2 regions of the Paenibacillus sp. FW507-14B1B genome follow, and region 2 is predicted to be linked to the other one. Evidence: a T-box and tRNA genes for the amino acid it is inferred to sense, from the RefSeq annotation. Region 2 holds a T-box; the other holds one or more tRNA genes.

Region 1 (12,433 bases), on a different contig from region 2:
TTTTACCCATTACAGCAAGGCCAATCACACCAATTTGTTGTTTTTCCATCTGGTTCTCCATCCTTTACTCCATTATATTTGTACGTAATTCATCCCTAGCATATTAACCGCGGATGACTCACAATACACCTATATTAACGTTTTTCCGCAGAGAAGTGAACCCCCTCACTTGAAAACTGACCGCGCGAAAACACCCCTGAACGTCTGAGGTGTTGTTCGTGCTTTTTAGTTTGTGCAGGAATCTGATTACCATTCAAGTCGTAATAACTCAAGCGAGAGCTCGTAGAGTCTTTTTTTGCAATCTGCAGCAACACTTTCATTTCCGGTTTGAATCGCCTCATACAGCTTCTCCAGCTCATCATCAACTTCAAGCCTGCATAGCAGTAATCGTCGTTCTCCTTCCTTCGACTCGAACAGACGAACCATCTCCTGCTCTGTCATGGGCGTTCCTTTCTGGTAGAGCACGCGCTGCCGGTACCCAGAAATTTCCACAAGGCGAATGACCTCTCCAAACAAAATATTCTCAATTAATATCTGCCTGTCTTTAAACCGCTTCACAACCGCATGTCCTCGCGTGTTCTCGATGAGCTTCTCCATCCATTCTGCAAGCTTCGGGTCCCTGATCATATAGTCACCGACCAGTTTATATCCGCTGCCTGTACGCTGGAAGCGTAGTTTTACAAGCTTTCGACCCGTCCGGATAGATATGACAAATTGGACGTCGTTCTCACTCCAATAAAGAGAATATCCTTCTTGGATCAATTCCTTAATTAAGTCCTGGATATGCCGGCGGTCAAACCGGAGTTCCAAATTGCAATACTCCACTTCCTCGCTCTTATTCACGGCACTCCCTCCTCAGTACTCCTTCTCCTATACTTATGCGGCTAAGATGATTTATTACGGTTGGACTTCTTTGACGTTGTCTTATCTATATCTTATACTTCATCTTATGTAACGGTAACTTGGTTTATTGACTATTTTTACCCTCTAATATTGAGGCCCAAACTTGAAGCCAGATGGATACCTAGGTATAATCTTTTCCACCTGAATTAAAGGCTTGAAAGGATTGTCCTCAACCACACGTTATGACTACTTACAGGGAGGCTGTTTCTATATGAGTTTTACCGGATTTACTGCAGATGACTTTGATGTTTTTAATGTTCCAGGGCTAGAGAACCGCATGGAAGTGCTTATCGAGCGTGTTCGTCCCAAGCTTGAGACTCTAGGTGCTGAGATCGCTCCTTACATATCCGCGGTATGTGGAGAAGAAATGTTCGTCCATGTTGCTAAGCACGCACGAAGAACGGTAAATCCACCGATTGACACTTGGGTGGCTTGGGCTGCGAACAAGCGAGGTTATAAAGCGTTACCGCATTTTGAGGTCGGTATGTTCGAATCGCATCTATTCATTATTTTTGCCATCATATATGAAAGTCCGAACAAGACGGTATTTGCAAGCAATCTAGAAAAGAAAATGTCCGATATAAAAGCTAAACTGCCTGATCAGTTCTATTGGTCCACCGATCATATGAGTCCGACCGGTACGCCGCATGCGGATATGGATCATGAGCGTATGGGTGCCCTCATTAATAAGCTAAAGCAGGTGAAAAAAGCCGAGGTCATGTGCGGCCTTCGTATTCCTCGTGAAGAAGCGGCTAAACTTAGTGGTGAACAACTGCTTGAAAAAGTTCAGGAGACGTTTGAAACGCTGCTTCCCCTGTACCGGATAGCATTTTAGACAAAACTTAAACAGCCTTAGCTCATTTGAGCTAAGGCTGTTTGTCCTATATTGAGCTGCATAGATTTAAGCCTTCGCGCGACTTGATTGAACCCCTGAACCGTGACGCCTGGATAGAAACAGATGAATGAAGAATAACGTTCCCATGACTATTCCGCTCGCAACAAATGGAGCACCATGACCGACTCCATCCCATAGCCATCCGGAAATAATTGGTCCGAACACCATCCCTGACCCCTGTAAAGTTAAGAAGAAGCCCCATACCGTTCCGCGCTCCCCCTTGGGAACTAAACTGGCAACAAAGGTGTTCCATGCTGGTAATATCATGGCGTAAGCAACACCAACAGCACATACTAGTCCGTACACAATTGGAAGTGATTTAAAAAGAGTAAATATACACAAGGTTATCGCACAGAGAAGGAATCCTGTATTCAAAAATGGTGTTGTCCCGAAACGGTCAATCAGTTTACCAGCTGGTATTAGTGCAAGAACGGTAATTCCACCCCCAACGATGAGCAGCAAGCTGTACTGATTCGGAGATACACCGAGTTCATTGCTAACATAGAGCGTCAATACGGGACTTAACAGCCCGATTACTGAAGACTGGAGGAATAGTGCAGGGTACACTAACCAGCTGACATTCAGCGTGGTCTTAACCTCATGAAGTGTAGCTTTCACGCTAGTCCTAAGCTTGTTCAAGCCATCCTTCAGTCGATTCCCTGTTAGTGCAGCAGTAGCTGAGACCTCTGCTTTTAACGCAATTTTCACCCTGCCAGGAAGCAATAACGCTGTTAGCACAAGTATAATGCCCGCACCAATCATGATTAAAAAAGCCGTCTGATAATTCTTCGATGTGTGTTCCATCACAAAATTCATGGTAATCGGGCCTACTCCCGTTCCAGCGAGAGCCGCTGTCTCCAAGGCCCCCATAGCTGTACCATTGCTGTTATTAGGCCCTGAGATTTCTGTAGCGCCTGTCATCGCGCAAGGCCACAACGGAGCTGTTCCTGTCCCAAGGATGAGACAGGCGAATGAAAGCCAGATCGGGCCATCGGTAAATGCAATGATAAGCACACCTAGAACGACCATGGTAAGTGCTACAGTCATCGTTGTCTTGAAGCCAAGGCGTTCCGCAATCCACCCCGCTGGACTGCGGAACAGGTTATCGCCTAAGTACTGCAGTGCAAAGGCAACACCGATCACCGTCCCAGATACGCCAAGAACATTTTTCATATATACTGGAAGAATCGCAACAAGTAGTGAACCCTTTATGAATTCGACCAAAAAAATAATCGCGAGCAATTCAAAGAAAAAAGGAGACATCAATCGGCGCTTATTCGCCGTGGAAATGACCTCAGTCATGGACTCACATCCTATCGCTCATACTGTAAAGCACTTATCTCTATTGTTTCCTGTTCTTAAAGAAGAAATGCCTCCAAATCATTTGCTTGCAATCCCCCTCTATTTTGCTATACTCAATTTTGTTTATATAAAACACAAATCGACAATCATAAACAATTCAGACACAGAAAGGTTGTGACAGCGTCCATGGACCATAGCCGTACTCCGCTATTCACCGCGCTTAAAGAACATGCGGCCAAGAATCCCGTACAGTTTCACATTCCGGGACATAAGAAAGGACTCGGTACAGATGCCGAATTCCGGGAATTCATAGGGGATAATGCACTTTCAATAGACTTAATTAATATTGCCCCATTGGACGACCTTCATCAACCGACGGGTGTTATTGCAGAAGCACAGCAACTTGCTGCCGATGCATTTGGTGCTGACTACACCTTTTTTAGTGTTCAAGGAACAAGCGGAGCGATCATGACCATGATCATGACAGTTTGTTCTCCAGGGGACAAAATTATCGTTCCTCGGAATATTCATAAATCCGTCATGTCCGCCATTATTTATTCAGGTGCTAAACCTGTATTTATATCGCCGGCACAAGACTCAAATATAGGAATCGACCACGGAATTACAATTAGCTCTGTGCGTAAAGCACTGAAAAGACATCCTGATGCGAAAGCTGTTCTCGTCATTAACCCTACCTATTTCGGGGTAAGTGCTAATCTGAAAGAAATTGTAGACCTTGCCCATAGCTTTAACGTCCCTGTATTGGTTGATGAGGCGCATGGTGTGCTGATACACTTCCATGAGGACCTCCCGATGTCAGCAATGCAAGCAGGTGCCGACATGGCTGCTACGAGTGTCCATAAGCTGGGTGGTTCCATGACTCAAAGCTCTGTCCTTAATGTGAATACGAAGAATGGTTATGTTAATCCTTTCCGGATCCAGACGATTATCAGTATGTTGACAACCACCTCAACCTCATACATTTTATTAGCATCGCTTGATACATCTCGTCGTAATCTAGCAGTGAACGGTCGTGAAATGGCTGCCAAAGCGATTGAGCTTGCACAATATGCTCGTTCTGCTATTAACGAAATCGAAGGATTATACTGTTTTGGTGAAGACATTCTTGGCGGAGAGGCCGCATACAGTTATGACCCTACTAAATTAACGATTCATGTACGCCATTTAGGTATTACCGGATATGAAACGGAAAACTGGTTACGTGAACATTACAATATTGAAGTCGAGCTTAGCGATATGTACAATATCTTGTGCTTAGTTACTCCAGGGGATACTTCTGAGTCCATTGAAATACTACTTACTGCGCTACGTGATATGTCCAAGACTTACAATAATGTAAATGAGATTAATGAACTTATCGTAAAAATCCCAGAGATTCCTCAGCTTTCCTTGATTCCAAGAGATGCTTTTTATGGAGATACGGAAGTCGTACCGTTCAAGGAATCTGCAGGACGGATTATTGCTGAATTCATCTATGTATATCCCCCAGGAATCCCCATCCTTCTGCCGGGTGAGGTAATCTCGCAGGATAATATCGATTATATTATCGACCATGTGGATGTGGGACTTCCTGTTAAAGGACCGGAAGATCGCAGTATTCAGAACGTCAAAGTAATCGTTGAAGCAGATCCAATATTCTAAAATAGGGACCAAACAGCAAAGACCCCAGTGTGGACGCACCGGGGTCTTTGCTGTTGAACAAATACTATTCTTGAGCTGCTACAAGCTCGTTATAAGCTGCTTCAACTGCATTCCATTCTTCTTCATCTTCGATATTGTAAAGAACCATTTCCTCGTTCTCTTCTTCCATACGAAGAATGACGCCATCTGCTCCTGGATTCTCACGCTCAAGAAGTAGTGCGTACAATTTCTCGCCGACATCAAATGTCTCTACGAGTACCATTTCTACATCATTGCCTTGCTCGTCCGTCAATGTAAGCACGAACTCTTCGTGTTCATGGTCGTGGTCATGATCGTGACCGCAGCCACAGTCAGCTCCGTGTTCATGTTTGTGATCGCTCATTAAAAAATACCTCACTTCAGTTAAATTATCATACTTCCGTATGGTAACACGGAAGAATAACTAGGTCAATTTACCAATGCTAATACCTTACTTCAGAACGGTGATTACTTTCTCAGCCACTTTCACAAAAGCCGAATCAGCGGAAGTTTTAATATAAAAACCGACGGAATATTTACCGATTGTGTTGAAATCGTAGGTGAAGTCATACGTTCGGAACCAGAAATTGTCACTGTTGTTATTTTTCATTTCCTGGGTTTGAATATCTTTCACTTTTCCGGAGGGGTCCGATATGGCCACTTTCACAGAATGTATATCTGCATTTAAAGTGTCGATCTGGCTAAATACATTAAATTTCAATTTGCCCCTGTTCACATTTCCGAATGCAGTATCCCCTTTAAACAGAAAAATATGTACGTTAGGTTTAATAATATCGACTCTACCGCTCTTTTTGTCCCAATTCACCGCGCCATCAATATCTCGAACCGGGATATATGTTTTGTTATCAATTAAGTACCCGCCATCTCTCAATTCCTTGCCATTCATCCATACTCGAACTTGTTCATTAAATGAATCTGCAAATAGCAGTGAGCTGCCACCGAGTAACGAAATTAATAAAGTGCAGGCTATTACCTTTTTCCATTTTATTTTCATATAAACAAACCTCCGTATACTTTTTCTAGTTGTTATATGGTTATACTACAAGCCAAAAAACAAAGTTGCGCAAAAAATTGAAATCACTGGCAATTTTTTGTTACTTATAGCATCGCTGGTTAGTTCCTTGGTTCTATATGACACTTTTTGATGAATACCCCGTGTAAATAAACATAGAATTCGTTAAAATATAGTTAATACCTATTACCTTACATATTAATCACCTGGAGGTTGAGTTCATTGAAGCTACAATTGCAAATGTTAGGTACTGGGAGTGCCTTCGCAAAAACATACTATAACAATAACGCGCTTATCTTTGATAAAAGCTTCACCCTTCTTCTGGATTGCGGTGTGACAGCACCTATGGCACTGCATCAATTAGGCCGCTCTTTCGAATCCGTTGATGCTGTTCTGATCACACACATTCATGCAGATCATGTTGGTGGACTGGAGGAATTAGCATTCAAGTTGAAAATGATGTACGATCGAAAACTTCCTTTATATATAGCAGAGACCCTCGTTAAACCTCTGTGGGACAACACCTTACGAGGTGGATTGTTTCAGGAAGGATATATCACCTGTCTTGAAGATATTTTTGATGTTCGTCCTTTGAAGGCAGGAGTTGCCGTGGATATCTCACCTGGCATACGAGCAGAGCTTATCCACACACAGCACATTCCGGGAAAAGATAGTTACTCCATTTACTTTAATGAACGTATTTTCTACAGTGCGGATATGATCTTCGCCCCTGGACTCCTCGCCCAATTAATAAATGAGCGCGGATGTGAGGTGATTTTGCATGAATGCCAGCTTGAAGGGCGAGGTGAGGTGCACACAACACTGCAGGAGCTCTTGAGCCTACCTGAGTACATCCAGCAGCAGATTTATCTTATGCATTACGGAGACAACATGCAGAACTACCTAGGTCAAACCCATGTCATGAAATTCCTTGAACAACATCGTCTTTATGAGCTTTGAAACTATATAATTTAAGAAATAATGAATAGAAATCCAATTGCCTCGGGGATATTATGTACGGGAGGCGATATCATATGAACCAAGATCAACAAGCAGAAGTCGTGGCCGTAAGAAAAAATGGTGATGGTGACATCATTCAATTAAAGCTAAACACAGGCAATGTCGTCGATTATAAAACGGCTCAGCAAATGGTCCAAAACAAAGAAATTAAAAATCTAAACGTATTCCGAGGACGAGATGATGAAATGCATCTACGGTCCAATGCGGATGGCGATCCTAGTAACAACTTGGATAATTTGCCGATATTCTAACTATCTCTTCATCATAGATGAAGTAATAAGCGTAAAAAGACCCCGAACTTCAAGTTCGGGGTCTTTTGATTATGCAATAAGATCTTATAGTTCTTTTTTCATCCGCACATGCGGAATACCAGCATCATCGAAAGGTTCATCCGAAATCGTAACGTAACCAAGTTTATTATAAAAACCTTCTGCTTGACACTGTGCATCCAATACAGAATATACAAGTTTCAGTTCCCGCGCCTGTGTTTCCATAGCCATTAACAGCACCCGGCCGAGTCCCTTGGAACGAAAATCTTGGCGTACGGCGATACGCTGCATTTTAGCAGAGTCTTTGTTGTAATATGTAACCCTGCCTGTAGCGGCATACTCTCCATCATATTTAATAAGTATATGAAAAGCATCAGCATCCAGCGTGTCATACTCATCGATCTCCAAGTCTGCTGGCACCTTCTGTTCCTGTACAAATACTTCCATACGAATATCCAGCGCTTCACGTAACTGTTCCTCTGTTGTCACATTTATGATCTCTGCTGCCATAATTAAACACCTCATCAATCAAAAAATTTCCTGCATATCTCGCCGGATCAAGTTGAATTATTATACAAAACTTTAGTTTTCTTGTATAGTAAAATCAAATTAGCTTAATTTGGAAAGGGGCTGCTGGGCATCGGTATTGGAGGAACGATTTTTTGGGCAATCATCATATCCGTAATATTGATTTATCCCATGTTCTATACCATCAAAAAAGGCTATTCCCGAAAATGGGATGAGGAATAAGAAACATACCAAGAACCGTCAACCCTATATGGTCGACGGTTTTTCAAATATATATTCTACCTTTGCTGATTAATGCACTACGTCTTGTAAATGATCTTCCATCTCCAAAGAAGGCTCTGGAATGATTTTTTCTCCACGTCTTCCATCAGATGAGTAAACATCCTTCTCTACTGAACGTTCATACACATGGATCATCACTGGCGATGTCGGCTGATTGATATTCTCAGACTCCACAGTTCTTGAAGGTATGCTGCAGCCGCTAAATAAGAGGACAGACAATAATATAGTGCAAATCCTTATTACACCGTCTCCAAGATGCTTAATTACACACATGTTATCTTCGCTCCTTATGGAAAATCATGCTTTCCATAGTGTGAACCGGAACTTCTCATTTTATAACGAGAAAACAATTGACACCCCATAGGGGCAGCTGATAATATATGTAATATCTTTACTTAACAACATATTTCTTTTTGATCTGTTAGCTCAGCTGGGAGAGCACTATCTTGACAGGGTAGGGGTCAGTGGTTCGAGCCCACTACAGATCATCATCGAGAACCCTTGTGGCGGAAGCTGCAAGGGTTCTCTCTTATTTTATACAATAATGAAGGAGACCCTTCTACAATGGAATTAAGAAGGTTCGTCGAGCTAACCCTTGCGATGGGATTATCATTATGAAAAATACACTTTTTTCATATTTACAACAGAGGAGCGGAGGAAGTGCTGGGATACTTCCTTATTCATATCCATTCCGTGAAATCTAGCGGAGTCATGTCTGGTGTTGCTGGCTTTAACATATTCGTACGCAGGTTATATATTTATCATTCTCTAATCATATCTAAATCTTTACGCAAAGAAGCCCCTCTAACCAGATTTAGAGGGGCTTCTACTATATAAAAAGGGGTATCTTTATAGTAATCTATAAAACTTAATGGGAGATTAAATAAACATTAGGGAAACATAAATGTTCATTTTCGTTCATCGATCAATTTCATCAAATTTTTACTTAACCGACTCATGACGATTGCAGCCTCTTCCCGTGTAATAGGTGCTCCTGGACGAGTACCATCAAAATACCCATTCGCTATTGCCTCTTCCCAAGCTTTCGCTGCCCATGGACTAACCACATGAATATCACGAACCGGCTCTGTTGCCTCTTTCTTTTTTAGCCCTAAATACTGGGCAATTCCAGAAACATGTCCATCCACAATGGCCTTAATCACCTCAGGTGTTTTTAGTTTCTGCGCATCTGAGGCAACATCGATAAACAGGTTTTCCGTCAAAATGGCAGGCATACTACTCTCTCTCACCATATGCAAATTTTTTGCTTTCTTACCGCGATCTATTATGCCAAGTGGTAATAATGCAGCCATGGTTTCTGCATGAACTATATTTTGAAGTGCAACCGATGGAGCCATTGCCGAGGTGTACCTATAGCTCTCAAAACCTCCTGCGCCACCGCCGGAATTACAATGAATAGAAACCAGTATATCAGCGCTTGCGTTGTTAGCAGCACTCGTACGCTCCGTAAGACTTAGATATACATCGGTAGAGCGTGACAGCATGACTTGTACATCTTCGTAACTTGATTCTAATCTTCTCTTCATATCATTCGCTACGGACAGAGCAATATCTTTTTCTTGTAGCCCATTGCCAACAGCACCTGGATCTTTCCCACCATGGCCGGCATCAATCCAAATCTTCTTCATTCACCTACAACTCCATTCTTGGCCTGCATAACAGCCTAGTATCTAAGAGCAACAGATACACCACACCCCATTCTCATAATTGCCATTGCTCCCTCCTTTCGCAATATGAGGTACTTTATTTTATTCTTCAAGTCTGTTAAGCCGTTTGTGCGATAGCACAAAAAAACACATCCGTTAACAGATGTGCCTTTTAGAGTAACGCGTATACGCTCCGTTATAACACAAAATAACACAAACAAAAAGCCCTACGGATCATCCGCAGGGCTTTGTATCGTGGGAAGCGATTTTATAGTCTAAGCAATCTTCCAATTGCTAGGGTATTTTACCTTTAAAGAACCGCCGAAGTCCCGACCGTCTTTTTCTTTTCCATTTCAGAGCGTTCATGGTGAATCAACAACCTTTCGGAATGCAATACTGTTTTCCGTGTGCTGAATGATTATTACCACTTCCCACTTATTCTTTATATAACCACATTTCAAACATGCGAATCAGATTTCTAAAAAATTTTTAGCGATTAGCGATTCCTTACAGCTTTTACTTACGATCGATCCCGTCCATGTTCTCACACGTCTGCAAAGTTCTAGAGTCATACCTGTATTCAATTTCTGCCATATGGGAAAACCTATCATGAATCGTAAACCAATACAAAAGGAGGATAAGCAAATGGACATTCATTCCAATGAATACAAAATTGCTTCACTAAGTGACGATGAACAGACTATAAATGCTATTAAAGCTGCGGAAGCAGCTATAGCCAGCCTTACAGGTAAAGAGGTTACGTTAATTGCTTATGAAAGAACAGACTCCTTAAAACAATAATAGGAATTTCATTTATCCTTTAGGCCTACAAGATTCTTAAGCCATCGATTACGGTGCCTGTCTTGTAAGCTTAAAGGTTTTTTCGTGTGAAAAAATTTGAAAATTAAATGTTTCCTTTTCATTACAAAGATCGTATATTATATGTCTCCGTTTCTTCCCATCTGCTGAATCATAAAAATACAAACTCTATCCCATTGTAAAGCAGTATAAAAAACGGCAACTTTCGAGTTCTCTCGCATATACTGGAATAGCGAAAAGAGGTGATTCAAATCTTCAAAGCGTTAACTCGTGTACTTATCTTCGCTTTACTTCTTGTGTTTGTCTTACCTATCGTCAAACCAGCTGACGCGGCAACTCAGAAGTTAGACAATAAATATGCAAAATACGCGCAATTTATTGTGATTGATAAGTCCACCAACAAACTCACTTACTATGAAAAAGGTAAAGCGATCAAGACGTTCTCAGTCGCCACAGGAAAAAAACCTTCCTACACCCCCGAAGGTCTATTCAAAATTCATGAGAAGACAAAAAACAGGCCTTACTATAAAGAAAAGATCAAGGGTGGTGATCCCAAGAACCCTCTTGGCGATCGATGGCTGGGCATCAATGTAAAGATTAATGGGAAAACAAGTTATGCCTACGCCATTCACGGTAACAACAATGAAGCTTCCATCGGTAAATACGTTTCAGAAGGCTGTATTCGAATGCATAATAAAGAAGTCCGCTGGTTATTTGATAAGGTTAAGATGAACACCCCTGTACTCATTCAAAAATAATACTTAAGAACTGCAAAAAAGCCAAACACCGCAATGTGTTTGGCTTTTTATATTCATAGTAAAATCATTTATTTCCAAGGAAATATAGTCTGTTGATTAAGAATGACTAGCATATACTCTTCTGCCACAAACCCAAGTCTCCTCAACCTGTCCTTCCGCACCGAGAAGCAGGAAATCTGCATCCTTGCCCGGAGACAAGGTACCTTTCTGGTCTAGACAACCAGCTTGTCGAGCAGGGTTTCGGGTATATGCAGGGAGTAATTCACCCAGCGGTAAACCCGTCCAGCTCCTCACATTTTGGAGGGACCGCTCTAGGCTAAGTGTACTACCCGCTAGACTTCCCGCTTTCCCATCTTCAAGACGAAGATAGGCGATCCCATCTATCATCATGGCCGGAAGACCTCCGAAGTCAAAAGTTCCATCCTTCATTCCAGCTTGACCGATGCAGTCTGTTACCATAACAACCCGCTCACAGCCTTTAGTTCTCAGAACATACTTAACCCATTCGGGGTGCACATGGATTCCATCAGCTATGAGCTCAACTGTGATCTCATCGAGCATCAAAGATGCGCCTGCAACTCCAGGTTCGCGGTGATGAAGAGGTCTCATCCCATTGAACAGATGCGTAGCGTGACTAGCACCCGACTGAACAATCTTCTGCACCGTCTCAAAATCAGCATCCGAATGACCCAAGGATACCGTCACACCTCGTTCCGTCAAAAAACGCGTACAGGCTTCAGCCTGAGGATGTTCCGGAGCAAGTGTAATTAATTTGAGCTGACCTTGGGATGCTTCCCAGTACTGTCTAAGCTCATCTAGGTCAACTTCACGGATATGTTCCGGATTCTGCGCGCCACATCTGATTGGGTTCAAATAAGGTCCCTCAAGATGAATACCAGCAATTTGTGCTCCTGGCATTCGCTGTAACGTGCATTCACCCGCTACTCGCACTGCTTCAAGCAACTCAGAGTGTCCTGCTGTAAGGGTCGTTGCCAGAAAAGAGGTTGTTCCCCGTGAAGCATGAAAAAGACTCATCCCTTCAAGGTCACTCTTCTTCCTTGACATGACGTCAAATCCACCACCACCATGTACGTGAACATCAACGAAACCAGGAATAACTGTACGTCCTGCTGCATCATACACGTGAACTAAAGAATTGCGAGAAGAGTTCTCCCATTCCTCAAGTGATAAGATGGCATGGACCTTGCCTCCACGGATTTGAAGAACACCACGTTTGAACCGTTCATGGCCTGAGATGATCTCACCATCAACAATGT
Region 2 (12,433 bases):
AGGAATTGTTCCAGAGGTACTGAGGGAACGCTATCAAGCGGAAGGGCTCATTGAAGCATTTGGATCAGAGCTGAAGGCTGGTCAGCAAGTCTTACTTCCCAGAGGAGACCTTGGTCGGAGTTGGTTGCCAGAGGAACTGAACCGAATGGGGCTACAGGTAACAGATGTTAAGATTTATGAGACCATCTCTTGTGCTGAAGATGATCATGAATTGTGTAAGCTATTTGATGAGGGTGGAATCCATGCCGTTACCTTTACTAGCTCCTCGACAGTAACAAATCTCATTCGGGCGCTCGAACGAATGGGAGGGGATGCATTGCTCCAGCGCCTTCGCGAATGTACGATTGCTTGCATCGGGCCACTAACGGCAGATACGGCAAGAGAGGCTGGGCTAAATGTATCGCTTATGGCCCAAGAAGCGACAATAGAAAGTCTAGTTGAAGTGTTATGTGAGTGGAATAAAGACGAACCACGTCGCCATAGGAAATGAGTTATAGTGGACATTATTTTATATTCATTACTTTTACAGCTAAAGTATTTCAACAAGATATCGTTTGACCTGGAGGGATAAACATGAGTTTTGCGATTGTACGTCATCGTCGTTTGCGCCAAAGTGCCGGTATTCGAAGCATGGTACGGGAGACTGTACTGAATGTTGAAGATCTGGTACAGCCGATTTTTGTAGCTTATGGAACAGGTGTAAAGAATGAGATTTCATCCATGCCAGGTGTATACCACTTTTCTCTGGATACGCTTAAAGCCGAAGTGGATGAGATTGCTGCGCTTGGTATACCTGCAGTACTCCTCTTTGGTATTCCAGAAACGAAAGATAGTGTTGGATCATCCGGATTCGCAGATGATGGAATCGTTCAAGAAGCAACACGTCTTATCAAGGAATGGTATCCGGATCTGTTAGTCATAGCTGATACTTGCTTATGTGAGTTTACGGATCATGGACATTGCGGTATGGTGCATACCTTTGAGCGGGACGGTCATGTTCATGGAGATGTCATGAATGACGAGTCGCTTGAACTGTTGGCGCGCACAGCTGTTTCTCAGGCAAGAGCTGGTGCAGATATTATTGCTCCATCGAATATGATGGATGGTTTCGTGCAGGCAATTCGCACCGCTTTAGATCAAGCTGGATATGAGCATATTCCGATTATGTCTTATTCGGTTAAGTATGCTTCTGCTTTCTACGGTCCATTTCGTGAAGCAGCTGACTCTGCTCCGCAATTCGGAGACCGTAAGACGTATCAAATGGACCCTGCAAATGTGCGCGAAGCACTTCGTGAAGCAGAAAGTGATGTGCTTGAGGGCGCTGATATGCTCATGGTTAAACCGGCGCTTGCTTATCTGGACGTTGTAAGATTGCTAAGAGATCAATTTGATTTGCCGTTAGTAGCTTATAACGTGAGTGGCGAATATTCGATGGTTAAAGCTGCTGCTCAGCAAGGCTGGATTAATGAACAGGCAATCGTAATGGAGATGCTGACAAGCATGAAGCGGGCTGGTGCAGATATTATCATTACGTATTTCTCCAAGGATGCAGCAAGCTGGATTCGTAATCGTTAATTAATAGTTTTGTCTTATGGGACAGATAGGAGTGTCAACAATGAGCCAAGGTATTCGTAAGGAAGAAGCTTCACGTGTCGCCTTTGAAGAGGCAAAACAGTATATTCCAGGCGGTGTTAATAGTCCGGTAAGGGCTTTTAAATCGGTAGGATTGACACCAATCTATATGGAGCGCGGTGAAGGAAGCCGGGTGTTTGATATCGATGGCAACAGCTTTCTAGACTATGTCGGATCCTGGGGACCGCTCATTATGGGTCATGCACATCCGGAGGTCGTTGAGGCATTACGGGACACGGCCACTAGAGGTACAAGCTTTGGAGCTCCAACTTTATTAGAAACAGAAATGGCCAAGCTGGTATGTGAGCGTGTACCATCCATTGAGATTGTTCGGATGGTGAACTCCGGAACGGAAGCAACGATGAGTGCAATTCGTCTGGCTCGAGGTTATACGGGGCGAAGCAAAATTATTAAGTTCGAAGGCTCTTACCACGGGCATGCGGATAGCTTGCTGATCAAGGCGGGTTCTGGTATTGCTACACTTGGGTTGCCTGACAGTCCCGGTGTACCAGAAGCTGTAGCAACGAATACGATTGCGGTTCCATATAATGACCTAGAATCTGTACAGCTTGCATTTGAACGTTTTGGTAGCGAGATCGCTGCAGTTATTGTAGAGCCTGTAGCTGGAAATATGGGCGTTGTTCCTCCGCAAGACGGGTTTCTAGAAGGACTTCGTAAAGTTACAACGGACCATGGAAGCTTACTTATTTTTGATGAGGTTATGACTGGATTCCGTGTAGATCTGAACTGTGCACAAGGGCGTTTTGGAGTTACCCCGGATTTGACTTGCCTTGGCAAAGTAATCGGTGGAGGTCTTCCAGTCGGTGCTTACGGTGGTAAACGCGAGATTATGGATCAGATTGCTCCTGCGGGTCCGATATATCAGGCTGGAACACTAAGTGGTAATCCTCTGGCTATGGCGGCAGGCTATACTACACTGAGACTGCTGACTCCTGCAATCTACGACCAATTGGAACAGCGAGGGGCTCAGCTTCAAGCTGGACTAGAGCGAAACGCTCGAGAATTCGGAGTACCGCTCTCTATTAATCGTGTTGGGTCGATGGTGTGTCCGTTCTTTACAGACCAGAAGGTCGTCAATTTTGAAACAGCGAAGACTAGCGACTTGGATTTATTCCGTCGTTATTTTGCAGCGATGATTCAAGAGGGGATTAGTGTTCCACCATCCCAGTTCGAAGGAATGTTCATCTCGGCTGCACATACGGAGGAAGACATTGAAGCGACAATTGAAGCGAACTACAATGCCTTCAAAAGTCTATGAGCTATCAAGGAAACTGGGTTCGCCGTGGTGAATGGCTGGAGATGACACCCGGCAAGGTGTTGACGAGTCAATCCGATCGAGAGGAAGCGACAATGAAGTGGCTTCTTGAACAGGTTGGTATGCCGGAGAAGCTACTTAGAAAGCTACAACACAGTGATGGTATTCAGTGGAGAGGTGATCGACTTCGTTTGGCATTATTTCCGCCACGAGAGGCGGGGATTGAGCCGATGTGGAGCGATATTGAGATTTTGTACGAGGATGATTTCTGTCTTGTAGTGAACAAGCCTGCGGGTATGGCTGTCCATCCGGATGACCGTAGTAATGAGATTACACTGAACCATGCTGTTGCAGCCTATTATGAAGCCTCCGGAGTGGAAGCGGCTGTTCGTCATATTCATCGACTCGATAAAGACACAACTGGACCGGTACTGTATGCCAAGAATGAATATGCTCAGCTCAAACTGGATGAAGCTATGCGACAAAAAGAGATTGTTCGGATCTATGCAGCCCTGGTTCAGGGACGCGTGTCACCAGACCTTAAGGTTATTGATCTACCTATCGGTAAAGACAGGCATCACGGACAGCGCCGCAGAGTGTCATTAACTGGTCAGACCGCCATTACACGTATCCTTGAAGCTGAGGTATATAGGGAGTCCAGTTTGTTGTACCTGAGCTTGGAGACGGGAAGGACACATCAGATTCGCGTTCATTTGAGTCATATGGGACATGCAATACTCGGGGATTCGCTGTATGGGGGATATTCGGTTAGCTTTGGCCGACAGGCTCTGCACGGAGCGAAGCTTAGCTTTTCCCATCCGTTCACTGGCGAAGTCACCGAGGTCGTTGCACCTTGGCCAGATGATCTTCTTCAGCTGAAGGAAGAACAGGCGAGTAAGCTTTTTCGGAAATAGAGACCGTTTTTAAACGGTCTTTTTTCTTTTTCTAGAAAATTGAAACCTTCATTTTGTATATGATGCCTGTAAAAAAGTCATGCTCCCCCAATTTCGGCATATAGATAAGTTGAGTAACAAAAATGGGGCTCATGCCGCGGAATAGTCCGCGGATAGTATATGCCGAAAGGAGGACATTCCCGTGTTCGACCAGTCCTACGGATTACGGTTTGATATTTATGAACGCATTATTTTATCAGAAGATCTGCCGGGAATTGAAGAGCTGGAAGAGGTTGAATTAATTCCTCATATTCAGGTGATCAGTCAGGAGGAACAGGCGACTCTTCGCGGTCATCTGCTCTTAGCAGGTCTGTATAAAGGCGACAGCGAAGCGGGCGAGTCCGAACCATTGGAGCATTGGATACCAGTTGAAATTACGGTTCCTATGAACAGAGTATCTTCGCTGGATGAAATTGCCGTGGAAATCGAAAATTTTGATGTTGACTTGTTGTCTACCCGAAGTTTGAATATCACCGGGGTTCTCTCGTTGAAAGGTATTCAAGCTGCTGTTCAAGGAACGAATGACCTTTCTTGGAACGATGAAGAAATTACGGTGGTACATGCTCCTGAAACATATCCTGAACAACCCTTTGGTTATGATGGGGGAAATCGTCAGCAAGTGGATGATCCAGCAGCCAATCCTCCGGCATATCCATCCTATCCATTCGTGCAAGGTCAGGATGTGTATGCTCAAGAGCAGATTTCGGGTTCTCATGGAGAAACGTCAATTAACGAGCGGTATGATGATTCCCAAACAGGGCAATATCAAGAGAATCCTGATTCTGGGTTTCAGTCTGAGTACGATAATCATGTGAAGTTCGCTAAGTTAGAAAGTGCTGATAACGCCCCAAGAGAGCAGTTACATAGAGAGCAGGAATCGGAGCTGTTCATAACCGCTCAACCTGTAGAACAACCTGTGTCAGATCCTGTAGCTGCGCCACAGCCACAAAGTATAACGGATTCAAACCCTAATGTCTGGAACTTTGAACGCGTTGAAAAAGCAGATATTAGTGGGTATCCAGGTATCGCGGAAGAGCGAGTTGAAGACACTGAACAGCCTATAGTGCATGATGAGACAGGGGCGATATCCGAAGAGAAACTGGATAATACCGGTGTTCAAGAAACGGCATTTATTTCAGAAGATACTTCAGATCAGGAGGAACCTCCTTCAAAGCCAGAACTTAAAGTTGCTTTCAGCACGAAGAACAGCACTGTAGACAGTACGTCAGGCGTTGGTTTTTCATCACTGTTGAGTTCAAGCCGAACTGTTCAGGAGCAGCAAGAGATTGCAGCGCGTGATGTAGAGGAACCGATTGCTGAATCGGCGGAGCAGCTTACAGTTGAGGATGTTCAGTGGAAGTCTCTGTTTCTTGGGAGCCGGCAGGAAGAGAAACCATTTCGTAAAGTTCGATTATGTATTGTACAGCGCGAAGAGACGATTGAGGTAATTGCTGAGAGATATCAATTGAGTCCTAGGGAGTTATTACTTTATAACCGTATGTCAGAACAAAGCGTTGAAGAAGGCCAGGTTCTTTATATTCCTTGATTTTTCTTAGAAAACGTTCGATAACGGAAATAAGCAGGCAGGTCGCTTAAGGGTTACCCTTGAGCGGCCTATTTGCTTTTTTTAGTGCTTTGTGGTGATATATTGACTATCCACCCAGAGCAAGTTATAGTTGACTATAGTCAACTTAAACATATTGGAATACAATATGGTAATACTGTATATAGCATTTGCAAATTACAAACAACTGTGAACGGGAAGAGTAGGAAGAAATGGCCTTCAGAGAGCGGAATTGCAGCGCTGAGAGATTCCGCAGGAACCAATCTTGCGAAAAGTCGCCCCGGAGTTGCTTGCTTGAACTTCAGTTCATGATAATCATGAACGAAGATAGAGCATGCCGGCTGCAGCCGTTACCTGTGTAAAGTGTCGCAACACTTGGAGTTGTCTGGATTAAAGGCATTCTAGAACGAAGTGGTGCGAAACAAAGGTGGTACCGCGAGAGAACAACAGTCTTTCGTCCTTTGAGGACGAAAGGCTTTTTTTGTTTCTAATGAAAAAGTTCCAAGTAGTGCAAACGGCTAAAATTATTCTGTATGGCAATGCTGACTAAGTAACGGAGGTACGAGATTATGGAGCAAAAGGAAAATCAAACCTCGGCACAAATGCCGACCACTTATGATCCGAAGGCAGCAGAACAAAAATGGTATACCTATTGGAAAGAAGGCGGTTATTTTAAAGCGGGTCAGCGTTCGGACGCCGAGCCTTATACGATTGTAATACCACCGCCAAATGTTACCGGTATGCTTCATATTGGTCATGCGCTGGATTTCACACTGCAAGATATCCTCATTCGTGTTAAGCGGATGCAGGGCTATGATGCACTTTGGCTTCCAGGCTCAGACCATGCAGGAATTGCTACCCAAACCAAGGTTGAGCAGAAACTGCGTGAGCAAGGAATTACTCGTTATGATCTGGGTCGTGAGAAGTTCCTGGAGAAAGTATGGGAATGGAAAGAGCAGTACGCGAATACGATTCGAGATCAATGGTCCAAAATGGGGCTTTCCCTCGATTATTCCAGAGAGCGGTTCACCCTGGATGAAGGACTGTCTAAAGCGGTTCGCGAAGTGTTCGTGAAGTTTTATGACAAGGGTCTTATCTACCGCGGTAAACGTATTATTAACTGGGATCCTGCAGCACGTACTGCATTATCTGATATCGAGGTTGAATATAAGGAAGTTCAGGGTCATTTGTACCATCTGACCTATCCGTTGAAAGATGGTAGTGGCAGTATTACCGTTGCGACTACTCGTCCAGAAACGATGCTCGGCGATACAGCTGTAGCTGTTCACCCAGCGGATGAAAGATATAAGGATATGATTGGTAAAACATTAATCCTGCCTATTATCGGACGTGAAATTCCAGTCATTGCAGATGAATATGTTGAGAAGGATTTTGGTAGTGGCGCTGTGAAAATCACACCTGCTCATGACCCGAATGACTTTGAAATGGGTCTTCGCCATGACCTGCCTCAAATTACGGTTATGGATGAAACAGGTACAATGAACAATCATGCTGGTAAATATGAAGGCTTGGATCGTAGTGATTGCCGGAAGCAAATCGTAGCAGATCTGAAAGAGTCTGGTGTTCTTATTAAAATTGAAGATCACGTTCATCAGGTAGGTCATAGTGAGCGTAGCGGTGCTGTTGTTGAGCCGTATCTGTCAACGCAGTGGTTCGTTAAAATGCAGCCTTTGGCAGAAAGAGCGATTGAAGCTCAAAAGTCAGGTGAAGGTGTTAATTTTGTACCTGAACGCTTTGAGAAAACATACCTTCAGTGGATTGAGAACGTACGTGACTGGTGTATTTCACGTCAGCTTTGGTGGGGTCACCGTATCCCAGCTTGGTATTGTGAAGACTGCGGTGAAGTTCATGTAGCCCATAATGATGTTGAAGCTTGCTCCAAATGCGGAAGCAAGAACATGAAGCAAGACGAGGATGTGCTGGATACTTGGTTCAGTTCTGCTCTATGGCCGTTTTCGACTTTGGGATGGCCGGAAGATACAGAGGATCTCAAACGTTATTATCCAACTAGCGTTCTAGTTACGGGTTATGACATCATCTACTTCTGGGTAGCTCGTATGATATTTACAGCGCTTGAATTTACAGATGAGAAGCCATTTAAAGACGTCCTTATGCACGGGCTGGTTCGTGATGCTGATGGTAAGAAGATGTCAAAATCACTTGGCAACGGTGTAGATCCGCTGGATGTTATCGAGAAGTATGGTACCGATGCTATGCGCTATATGATTTCGACAAGCAGCACACCAGGTCAAGACCTTCGTTTCCGCTGGGAACGGGTAGAGCAAGCACGGAATTTTGCTAACAAAATTTGGAACGCATCTCGCTTTGCGTTAATGAACCTTGAAGGCTTCAAACATAGCGATATCGACATCAGTGGAGATTTAGGAACTGCAGATCGTTGGATTCTTCATCGTCTGAACGAAACTTCACGCGATATTACGCGTCTAATTGATGCCTATGAATTTGGCGAAACAGGTCGACTGCTCTATAATTTCATCTGGGACGACTTGTGTGATTGGTATATCGAGTTTGCCAAGCTGTCGCTTTATGGCGAGGATCAAGCTGCGAAGAAGAAGACTCAGTCCGTTCTTGCGTACGTTCTCGATCAGACGATGCGCTTGATTCATCCTTTCATGCCGTTCATTTCGGAAGAAATTTGGCAACACTTGCCGCATGAGGGTGAGACGGTTATGCTCTCCTCTTGGCCGACTTACGATGCTTCGCTGGAGAATAAAGATGCTGTGGCTGAAATGAATTTGCTAATGGACGTGATTCGAGCTGTTCGTAATATCCGTGCTGAAGTAAATGTACCGATGAGTAAGAAAATAGAGCTGATGCTCAGTGCAGCTGATGAGAACGTACTGGGTATCGTTGAACGTAATGCAGACTATATTCGCCGCTTCTGTAACACTTCAGAGTACCAAGCGGGCCTTGGCCTTGAGGCACCTGATAAAGCGATGACAGCTATCGTAACGGGAGTAGAACTTTATCTCCCACTGGCTGGTTTAATCGATATTGAACAGGAGATTGCTCGTCTTGAAAAGGAAGTTCAGCACTTAACCAGTGAGGTAGAGCGTGTAGAGAAGAAGTTGAGCAATCAAGGCTTTGTTTCCAAAGCTCCGGCTAAAGTGATTGAAGAAGAGCGCGCGAAACAGGCTGATTACTCCGAGAAGCGGAGTAAGGTAATCGCTCGGATTGAAGAGCTAAGAGGCTAAGGAGAAGCTATCTAAATATTGACCTGAAGGTGAGAAGCATGGGGAACCATAATGGGGCTGCTGTTGAGCTAGCCCCTCTACAAAGCTACGAGGAAGCGGTTGATTGGATCAACGGGCTGATTCCATTTGGGATTCGGCCAGGTCTGGAACGTATTGAGAAATTGCTTGAGCAACTTGGCAATCCTGAGCGGAGACTGAAGTTCATTCATGTAGCAGGCACGAATGGGAAAGGATCAACATGCGCATTCTTGACTGAGGTTCTTTTGCAGAGCGGCTATTCTGTTGGGACTTTCACTTCTCCGTACATTACGAAATTCACGAATCGGTTTCGTTATAATGGGGAAGACATTCCTGAAGAAACATTGCTTAAGCTGACGAATAGGCTCTATCCGCTCGTTCGGGAGATGGCGGAAACAGAGCTTGGTTCTCCAACGATGTTTGAGGTTTCTACGGCACTTGCTATTTTATATTATGCTGTGGATAGTGTTCCTGATGTCGTCGTTTGGGAAACGGGACTCGGTGGCAGAATGGACGTAACGAATGTGGTTCATCCTGTTATTTCTGTGATCACGAATATTGGAATGGATCATACGGATATTTTGGGAGAGACGATTCCTGAGATCGCTTTTGAAAAGGCCGGAATTATTAAGCGTGGTGTACCTGTAGTCAGCACGGTAACGCAGCCAGAAGCTATTCAGGTCTTGAAGGAAGCGGCTGAACGTAATCGTGCGACACTGTATCTCGTAGGAGAGCAATTCTCTTATGAGCGTACGGGTGGCGATGAGGAAGGCCAGACATTTCACTTCACTGGTCCTTTCCGCAGTTTGGATATAGGGATTACCTTACAGGGAGATCACCAGTGCGCAAATGCAGCTTGTGCCATGATGAGTCTTGAAGTGCTTCGTCACTATATGGCCTTTGTGATCGAAGATGACAATCTCAAGAATGGATTTCACTCTACGCAGTGGGCAGGAAGACTAGAGCAGGTGAGCTCATCTCCTCGTATAGTTTTAGATGGAGCCCATAATCCAGAAGGTGCTGAAACCTTGGCCATCAGCCTTCCAAAAATTTATAAATACCGTAAGCTAAACTTAATGATGGGAATGCTCTCAAATAAGCATCATGAGACGTATTTGAAGCATATACTGCCTATAGTGGATACGCTTATCCTGACAGAACCGGATTTCCGGAGAAAAATGGACGCCAAGGCGTTAGGAGACATCGTAGAGCAGGTACGGGAGAAACACGCCAAACCATCGCTGCAAATCATCATAGAGCAAGACTGGAAAAACGCACTTGAAATGTTGAAATCACGGACGGAAGCGGAGGATCTTGGGGTGGTGTCTGGTACGTTGTATCTGATTGCCGACGTGCGTTCCAACCTCCTGGGCCTTTCCGATTCTGAAAAAGGTTGGTGATATCTGTTGAATACATCAGAATTAGAACATGTTCATTTTATTGGAATAGGCGGCTACGGCATGAGCGCCATTGCAAGAGTAATGTTGGAGATGGGATATAAAGTTACGGGATCAGACGTGGCATCCCAAGAATTAACAGAAAAGCTGGCTGCCAAAGGTGCCAAGATATATATTGGCCATACGGCAGAACAGGTTAATGGAGCAGATCTCGTTGTTTACTCAACGGCATTGTCAAGGGACAATGTAGAACGAGTAGCGGCTGAGGAGCAGAATATCCCAGTGCTACATCGTGCTCAAATGCTTGCGAGACTGCTGAATGAAGGCAAGGGAGTAGCTGTAGCCGGTGCGCACGGCAAAACAACAACCTCCTCAATGATTGCCCTCGTTATGGAGGAATGCGGTGTTGATCCGACATTCATTATCGGCGGAGAGATTATGAATGTGGGTACGAATGCTAAGGCAGGACAAGGTGAATATGTCGTGGCCGAAGCGGATGAGAGTGATGGCTCATTCTTACAGTACCATCCATGGCTTGGTGTGGTATTGAACATTGAGGCTGATCATTTGGAGAACTATAACGGTGACTTCAATGAATTGAAAGCAGCATATGTACAGTTCCTAAGCCAGATTCGAGAAGATGGTACAGCCGTTGTATGCGGTGATGATCCGAATATCCAGGCTATTTTACCAGAACTAAATCGTGTAGAAGTCACCACTTATGGTATTCATTCAGACTGTGAGTATATGGCGACCGATTTAGTACTTGGTGACCGTCAAGTTTCCTTTACGATGTCTCATAAGGGGCAGGTACTAGGAGCCGTTGAACTCTCAGTTCCTGGTAAGCACAACGTATATAATGCAATGGCTACCGTGATAACTTGCATGAAAGCGGGCGTATCGTTTGAAGCGATCGTAAAAGCAATCTTTAAATTTAACGGTGCGAAACGTCGTTTCCAAGTGCTTGGTGAAGTTAATGATATTCTAGTCATTGATGACTATGCGCACCATCCGACTGAAATTGAAGCTACGATCAGTGCAGCTAAGGCAACAGGGAAACGAATTATAGCGATTTTCCAGCCTCAGCGTTACTCGAGAACGTTCTTCCTACTTGATGCATTTAGCCGTGCGTTTGAGGATGCCGATGAGGTCATCATCACAGATATATATTCACCGGCTGGTGAGAAACAGATCGAAGGCGTGAGTTCCGCTAGATTGGTTGAACTGATTATCGAGAACAGTAACGCTGGCGCTAGATACCTTTCTTCTAAAGAAGAGGTTCTTGCTGACCTTAAGGGACGTGTTCAGCCGGGCGATCTCGTTCTGACAATGGGAGCGGGAGATATCTGGAAGGTAGGGGCTACATTAGCTGAGTCTCTAAAAAAGAATAAATAATTACATGAAGTGAGCATAGCTCTTATCTGATGCCCACATGTCCACCTGCAAAGGACGGACATGTGGGCATCATTTGTATAAGTTGTCCTTATCCGCTCATAACTTTCCTGAATCTATCATATAGGTATTTATAGATGAGGAGATAAGTGAGGGGGTTAGGCAATGAGCAAAGCGCGTATGACGATAAGGTTCGACCATGAGACGTCTAGAGAACAAGAAGAAGAACCTATTGAAATGGCGGATAAGCATAACTTTACTGCATATGACAATCACAAGAGGAATTCACGCGTTCATGGTCGATTGGCTGAGGAAAGGCGGCGTCTGGAGCAAGATAGAGATGATCGCCCTCATTTGGAGAGTCAATATGAAAGGCCTGCAATTCCTTACATAGAGAATGATATAGGGAATACTGAACAAGATTCTACGCCAATGAATGATTGGGAAATGGAACAACAGAAGTATTATCAGGATGTGTCCAGAGAGAACACCAGAATTCAGCCTCACTTATCAGAAGCAAGTTCCTCTAATTATGATTATGGTTATTATCGTTCAAGAAAGCCAACCTCAGCATGGAAGGTAGCAGGGTCCATAACAGGCGCAATTGTGACAGGAGTATTGTTCGGAGCGGTTGTATTATCCATGTTTAACGATGGAGGCTCAGACCAAGCTCAAATCACTTCAGAGATTAGCAGTCAGTCTACCGACAATCAGCCATCGGGCAATGCAAGTGTGGATCAGACGTTGATCAATCAAGAGACAGCAGGATCGGCATCTGTAGTCGTTGCCATACCCGAACAAACCTTTTATATGCTGCAATATGGAGTGTTTAGTTCGGCCGAAAGGGCAGAACAGGCTAAAGGGGAGTTAACACAAGCGGGTATTGCAGCTTTTGGAGATTCCTCTCCTGAAAATAGAGTATACGCCGGGGTATCACCAGATCGGGAGCAGGCCAAGCTGCTTAG

The links. The T-box of region 2 lies ahead of AC3WJJ_RS21330 (valine--tRNA ligase). A T-box ahead of a tRNA ligase gene usually reads a tRNA of that ligase, here a tRNA-Val.
Region 1: it has a tRNA-Val gene. The T-box ahead of AC3WJJ_RS21330 (valine--tRNA ligase) is inferred to sense a tRNA for this amino acid. The anticodon was not compared.

The regions. Positions count from the first base shown of each region.
Region 1 covers NZ_JBYSWS010000001.1:1,395,677-1,408,109, forward strand. The annotation lists gene gnd (NADP-dependent phosphogluconate dehydrogenase) at 1-49, opposite strand, end outside; gene AC3WJJ_RS06725 (YkzI domain-containing protein) at 247-843, opposite strand; gene AC3WJJ_RS06730 (YktB family protein) at 1,115-1,738, shown strand; gene AC3WJJ_RS06735 (MFS transporter) at 1,805-3,100, opposite strand; gene AC3WJJ_RS06740 (aminotransferase class I/II-fold pyridoxal phosphate-dependent enzyme) at 3,287-4,762, shown strand; gene AC3WJJ_RS06745 (DUF1292 domain-containing protein) at 4,827-5,144, opposite strand; gene AC3WJJ_RS06750 (stalk domain-containing protein) at 5,232-5,789, opposite strand; gene AC3WJJ_RS06755 (MBL fold metallo-hydrolase) at 6,036-6,773, shown strand; gene AC3WJJ_RS06760 (DUF3892 domain-containing protein) at 6,848-7,084, shown strand; gene AC3WJJ_RS06765 (GNAT family N-acetyltransferase) at 7,169-7,612, opposite strand; gene AC3WJJ_RS06770 (hypothetical protein) at 7,922-8,185, opposite strand; tRNA gene AC3WJJ_RS06775 (tRNA-Val) at 8,328-8,400, shown strand; gene AC3WJJ_RS06780 (N-acetylmuramoyl-L-alanine amidase) at 8,821-9,561, opposite strand; gene AC3WJJ_RS06785 (hypothetical protein) at 10,225-10,380, shown strand; gene AC3WJJ_RS06790 (L,D-transpeptidase) at 10,641-11,156, shown strand; gene nagA (N-acetylglucosamine-6-phosphate deacetylase) at 11,253-12,433, opposite strand, start outside.
Region 2 covers NZ_JBYSWS010000005.1:20,502-32,934, reverse strand. The annotation lists gene cobA (uroporphyrinogen-III C-methyltransferase) at 1-490, shown strand, start outside; gene hemB (porphobilinogen synthase) at 574-1,575, shown strand; gene hemL (glutamate-1-semialdehyde 2,1-aminomutase) at 1,616-2,911, shown strand; gene AC3WJJ_RS21340 (RluA family pseudouridine synthase) at 2,908-3,822, shown strand; gene AC3WJJ_RS21335 (LysM peptidoglycan-binding domain-containing protein) at 4,004-5,407, shown strand; T-box leader at 5,606-5,890, shown strand; gene AC3WJJ_RS21330 (valine--tRNA ligase) at 5,995-8,661, shown strand; gene AC3WJJ_RS21325 (bifunctional folylpolyglutamate synthase/dihydrofolate synthase) at 8,700-10,079, shown strand; gene murC (UDP-N-acetylmuramate--L-alanine ligase) at 10,140-11,471, shown strand; gene AC3WJJ_RS21315 (SPOR domain-containing protein) at 11,634-12,433, shown strand, end outside.